2 regions of the Geobacillus sp. 47C-IIb genome follow, and region 2 is predicted to be linked to the other one. Evidence: predicted binding sites of a transcription regulator. Region 2 holds the regulator's gene; the other holds the start of a gene.
What was found. The regulator Rex, encoded in region 2, represses fermentation and respiration genes when NADH is low (regulators of the CRP and FNR family bind a similar motif). The targets are predictions, from matches to a motif close to TTGTGAAATATTTCACAA.

Region 1: a site for Rex is predicted at 2,095-2,112, ahead of IC804_RS12750 (L-lactate dehydrogenase). Genes of this name have one in related genera too.

The regions. Positions count from the first base shown of each region.
Region 1 covers NZ_CP061473.1:2,535,683-2,538,833, reverse strand. Annotated here, with positions in the region: gene bcp (thioredoxin-dependent thiol peroxidase) at 1-466, opposite strand, end outside; gene IC804_RS12755 (potassium channel family protein) at 530-934, opposite strand; gene IC804_RS12750 (L-lactate dehydrogenase) at 1,120-2,073, opposite strand; gene IC804_RS12745 (ABC transporter permease) at 2,225-3,010, opposite strand; gene IC804_RS12740 (ABC transporter permease) at 3,015-3,151, opposite strand, start outside.
Region 2 covers NZ_CP061473.1:2,194,766-2,197,916, forward strand. Annotated here, with positions in the region: gene IC804_RS11205 (ABC-F family ATP-binding cassette domain-containing protein) at 1-790, opposite strand, end outside; gene moaC (cyclic pyranopterin monophosphate synthase MoaC) at 889-1,377, shown strand; gene IC804_RS11215 (redox-sensing transcriptional repressor Rex) at 1,393-2,034, shown strand; gene tatA (twin-arginine translocase TatA/TatE family subunit) at 2,050-2,202, shown strand; gene tatC (twin-arginine translocase subunit TatC) at 2,223-2,966, shown strand; gene IC804_RS11230 (DUF4305 domain-containing protein) at 3,028-3,151, opposite strand, start outside.

The sequences.
Region 1 (3,151 bases), 340 kb from region 2:
AGGCCAATTGGGCAACTTCCGCAAGCGCCTCATCGACGTGTCCTTTTACTTTCACCCCGCGCCATTCCTTTACCAACGTTCCATCGGGAGCAATAATGAATGTCGAGCGCTCAATGCCCATATATTCCTTACCAAAATTCCGCTTTTTCTTCCAAACCCCATATAGTTCTGCTACGTGATGTTGTTCATCGGAAAGAAGCAAAAACGGCAGTTGATATTTCTCAATAAACGTTTCATGCCGCTTAACTGGGTCCGTGCTTACCCCTAAAATAACGGCATTCAACCTGGTAAACTGCTCATAGCGGTCACGAAAGTCACATGCTTCAGTCGTGCATCCAGGCGTCATGTCTTTCGGATAAAAATAAAGCACGACATATTGGCCTCGGAAGTCTGAAAGCGAAACCATTTTCCCGTTGCTTGCCGGCAAGGTGAAATCCGGGGCTGGTTGGCCAATGGCAATTATCATGACGTTCCCTCCGTCTGCTTTATTTTCTTTTAGCGTAACGGAGTGGGAAGAAAATTGCAACTGTTAGCGGCGGTCCCAATCAAATACGGTGCGCGCTACGATGACAGCTGGCATAATGTAGCCGAGCAACGCCTCAGTGATCGCGATCCACCGTCCGATGCCGATCGGGGTCACATCTCCGTATCCCACTGATAAGAGCGTTATGCCGCTTAAGTACAAGCTATCCCCAAGCAAAGACAAGCGGTTATCCACGTCGCTATTTGAGGACGGAGTGAACACTGCATGGCCATTCACCTGCAAAATCATATAAATCATGGCAAAACCGAGCAGCATCGTTACATACCATTGAACGAGCACCCACAGACTGTCGAGTGAGAGGCGGTGCGTCGCTTGAACGCGCGCTGTCCAAATTGAGGTGATGCTACCGAGCAGTACGGCGGTAACCACTCCGAGGAAGGCGTAATCCATCACATTCCCTCCATCCTTGTCCGTTGTTCATATATACGTGGCCGAATGGACAATTATGACGGAGTGAACCGCCGCGATCTCGATAGTGATCGTACTTGAAACAGCAGCGTCAAGCTGCGCTGCCTGCCTAGACTACCCGTTTAGCAGAGCCCTTCTCCATTTTTGTAGAAAGTTAACGCCTTGACTTACTGCGCAAAGGAGCGAGCCAACACACCTTTCAGTGTCGCTGCGCTATGTTGAAACCATTTTTGCTCGTTATCGTCTAGCTCAAGCTCAATCACTTCGCGAATACCATGACGGTTGATGACCGCCGGTACACCGATATAGACGTCACGTTCGCCATATAAACCGTCTAAGTAAGCCGAGACGGTCAAAATAGCGTTTTCGTTATGCAAAATGGCGCGCGTCACGCGGGCGAGCCCCATGGCAATGCCGTAGTACGTCGCCCCTTTTTTCTCGATAATTTGATAAGCGGCATCACGAACGTTGACAAAAATGTGCTCCAGCTCTTCCCTTGCCTGCTCTCCTTTTGATTCGATCAACTTGCGGATCGGCACGCCGCCGATATCAGCCTGACTCCAGACCGGAAGCTCAGTATCGCCGTGTTCGCCAATAATGTAGGCATGTACATTCGTCGGGGCAATATCGAAGTACTCACCTAACAAAAAGCGGAACCGTGCCGTATCTAAAATTGTCCCCGAACCGATCACCCGCTCATAAGGCAAGCCACTGAACTTCCATGTCGCGTAGGTCAAAATGTCGACCGGATTGGTAGCGACAAGAAACAACCCTTGAAACCCGGACGCCATAACCGATTCGACAATCGAACGGAAAATGGCGATATTTTTATCGACTAGATCGAGCCTCGTCTCACCTGGTTTTTGGTTGGCACCGGCGCAAATGACGACTAAATCAGCATCACGACAATCACGATAATCCCCATACCAAATGTTGGTGGGATTCGGTGCAAACACTTTCCCATGGTTTAAATCCATCGCATCGCCCTTGGCTTTATTTTCATTTGCATCAATGAGCACAATCTCATCAGCAATCCCTTGATTCATTAAAGCAAATGCATAGCTGGAACCGACAAACCCTGTGCCGACAACCGCTACTCTGTTTCCTCCTCCGTTTTTCATCACTATTCTCCCTTCTTATTATTGTGAATACATTCACAAATTATTTTACGCGATGAAATCGAAACTATGCGTAAACGATTATGGCAATTGTTTGGACGTTGTTTGTCATTTTCATGACAACCTCCATTAAGCAAAAAAATGGACGAGGCAGTTAACTCCCCGTCCCTCGGTACCTCCTAACCCCGGCGTTCCAAAGCATTATAGCGATGGCGAAAAACAGCGCGCCAACAACCGGGGTCATAAACGCATAATCATACCACTCTTGCTTGTTAAGAAAATACGAAGCCGGATAGACGCCAACAAAGGCAAACGGAAGCACCCATGTTAAAATATAGCGAATGACCCGATGATAAATATCGATCGGATAGCGGCCATAGCTGCTAATGTTGTACATCATCGGCATAATCGAGGTGCGAGCATCAGCGAAAAAGCTAATGGTTGCCAGCGAAATGAAAATGCCGGCGTAAATGAACGCACCGCCGATCACAAGTAAAATAAAGATAAAGAAGTCATACCAATGAAACGTCAGCGATAACCGGACACTAGCGTACGCCATAATGATCAATCCCGGTATAGCCCCTAACAACGATTCGAGCTCCATCCGTTCGAGAATGATCTGAAATAGGCTGTGCACCGGGCGAGTCAACACACGGTCCATTTCTCCTTGGACAATATAGCGCTCATTGAAATCCCATAGATTAAAAAAAGCGCCAAATACCGCATACGGCACAAGAAAAAAGCCGTAAATAAACAAAATTTCATCGCGCGTCCAACCGTGAAGGAGCGGTGTATGGCCAAAAACGACGAGCAAAAACACGAGATTGACTGCCTGAGCCATGAAGTCGGACAACCACTCAATGAGCAAATCGGTACGGTATTGCAATTTTGTTTTCATATATTGCGCCATGTATTGAAAAAAGACCGATATATAAAACAATCGTTTACCCCCCTTGCACGACGAGCCGCTTTTTCGCCATCCGCCATAACAACCCGATTGGTAAAAGCAACAGCGCGCACCATGCCACCTGCACGATCAAGCCGTCACGAACGTCGGCGCCTTGGAAGCTTTCCGTAATGA
Region 2 (3,151 bases):
ATTCTTGTTCATACTGTTCGGCCCGCTGCTCCAAATAGCGGCTGTAGTTGCCTGTATACCGCTTGAGCTTCGTGTTGGATAGCTCGTATACTTCCGTGACGACTTTATCCAAAAAATAGCGATCATGGGAAACGAGCAGGACGGCACCGGGGTACGCCTGCAAGTATTGTTCCAACCAGGAGAGTGTTTCAAGATCCAAATGGTTGGTCGGCTCGTCCAAAATCAACAAATCTGGCTTAGACAATAGAAGCTTCCCGAGAGCGAGACGTGTCCGCTGCCCACCGCTTAATGAGGAGATAAGCGTTGTTTTATAATCATAGGAAGAAAACTGCAGACCGTGTAAGACCGAACGGATGTCGGCTTCATATTGATAGCCGCCCTGTTCTTTATATTGTTCTTGTAGTTCGTCATACGCTTTGAGTATTTTTTCATAGCGGGCAGGGTCAGCGAGTACATCCGGGTCACCAAGTTGGGAGCCGAGTGCTGCTAGCTGCTTTTCGATGGCTAGAAGTGGCGCGAACACTTCGAGCATCTCGTCCCAAATAGAGCGCGACGAGTCAAGCCCGCTATTTTGTGCCAAATAGCCAATCTTAATATGACTAGGCTTGATGATTTCGCCGCTGTCATAAGAAAGTTCTCCGGCGATGATTTTTAACAATGTCGATTTTCCTGCGCCGTTGCGGCCGACGAGGGCGATTCGGTCACGGGATTGTACTTCTAGTTTTATATTCGATAAAATAAGGTCAGCGCCAAAATATTTCGTGAGCTGGTGCACTTGCAAAATGATCATGTCGTTTCACCTCTCGGAATAGTTTAACGTATGTCGCCAAAACGGTCAAAGACAGATAAACAAAAATCGTGTATAGTGTATAATTGGAGGAGATTGTTTTGTCGTCGTTTACTCATTTCAATGAGCAAGGCCGCGCGAAAATGGTCGATATTACGAACAAGGAAGATACGGTGCGGGTCGCAGTGGCAAAAACGAGCGTCACCGTCAGCGAAGAGATTTATGAAAAAATGACAAACAACGCCATCGAGAAAGGTGACGTGTTGGCAGTGGCCCAAGTGGCCGGGGTGATGGCAGCGAAAAAAACAGCCGATCTCATTCCGATGTGCCATCCGCTCATGTTAAAAGGTGTCGATATCGCATTTTCATGGGAAAACGAAGCGGATGCATATAAACTCGTCATCACCGCAACAGTGAAAACGAAAGGGAGCACAGGGGTGGAAATGGAAGCGCTGACGGCCGCCTCGGTATGTGCGTTGACGGTGTATGATATGTGTAAAGCACTTGATAAAGGGATGATCATCGGTCCGACGTATTTGGTCGAGAAAACGGGCGGAAAGTCCGGCCATTATCGACGGAAAACCGATTAGCTGGGGGATGAAATGATGAGTAACGAACAACCGAAAATTCCGCAAGCAACCGCGAAGCGGCTGCCGCTGTACTACCGGTTTTTGAAGAATTTGCATGCGTCAGGAAAACAGCGTGTGTCCTCCGCCGAATTAAGCGAGGCGGTCAAAGTCGATCCGGCGACCATCCGCCGCGATTTCTCGTATTTTGGCGCGCTCGGCAAAAAAGGGTATGGGTATAATGTCAATTATTTGTTGTCATTTTTCCGTCGGACGCTTGAAGAGGATGAAGTGACGGAAGTCGCCTTGTTCGGTGTCGGAAATTTAGGTACGGCCTTTTTAAACTACAATTTTTCCAAAAACAACAATACAAAAATCGTGATGGCGTTTGATGTTGATGAACAGAAAGTGGGGACGACCGTCGGCGGCGTGCCGGTTTACCATCTCGATGAACTTGAGGAGCGGCTTTGCGGAAACATTCCGGTCGCCATTTTAACTGTGCCAGCCGTCGCGGCTCAAGCGCTGACTGACCGCCTTGTCACCCAAGGGATTAAAGGCATTTTAAACTTCACTCCGGCACGGCTGAATGTGCCGAAACATATTCGCGTTCATCATATCGATTTAGCCATTGAATTGCAGTCGCTCGTCTACTTTCTGAGAAACTATCCATTGCCATCATAAAGGAGAGAATAAAGCGTGAAATACATTTTGATTGTCCTTGTGATTTTGTTGCTGTTTGGCACGAAAAAATTGCCGGAGCTAGGACGGTCGGTCGGCCAGTCGTTGCGCGAGTTTAAAGACGCGACGAAAGGGCTGACTGATGACGAGGAAAACAAAACTGACCGATGACAAGGCAGGATGGGGAAACGATGAACAACAAAGAAATGTCGGTGTATGAACATCTTGGTGAACTGCGGAAGCGGCTGATCATTGTACTCCTCTTTTTTGTCACGGCGCTCGTTGCCAGTTTCTTTTTTGCTGATGATGTCATTGTCTATTTGCAGCAAACGGCTGAGGCGAAGCAGTTGACGATGAACGCCTTCCGTCTCACTGATCCGATTAAGGTATATTTTCAGTTTGCCTTCGTGATCGCTGCTGTGCTGTCCGCCCCGGTGTTGCTGTACCAAATTTGGGCGTTTGTCAGCCCAGGATTGTATGAAAAAGAGCGGAAGGTGACACTCAGCTATATTCCGGCATCGATTTTTCTTTTTTTAGTTGGCGTCGGTTTTGCTTATTTTGTCTTGTTTCCGTTTGTCGTCCGGTTTATGAATGAGCTTGCTGATCGACTGGACATCCAACAAATGATTGGCATTAACGAATATTTTCAGTTTTTGCTCCATCTCGTGCTGCCGTTTGGTATCGTGTTTCAGCTGCCGATCGTCGTCCTGTTTTTCACCCGCTTAGGGCTCATTACGCCGCAGTTGCTTGTACGCATCCGCAAATACGCGTATTTGGCGTTGCTGATTTTGGCGGCAGCCATTACACCGCCTGATGTGTTGTCGCAGGTAATCGTCATGATTCCGCTCACGCTTTTATACGAAGGAAGCATCTGGATCGCCAAAATTGGCTACCGAAAGGCGCAGTTGGCGGCGGAACAAGAAAGCAGTGAGTAAGATCGTGCACAGCAAAAAGAGAGTGGTTATACAGAAAAAACCCTCCCCCAATGGGAGGGTTTCAACGTTTTGGGGCGAAAAACAGGCGGAAGGCGGTGCCAAAATCAAAGGCGGCAAACGCCGCCAAGGCGATAGTCGAAACGTTCCAAACCGTTTCATGAGCGCTTTTGATCGCCAAATACGTA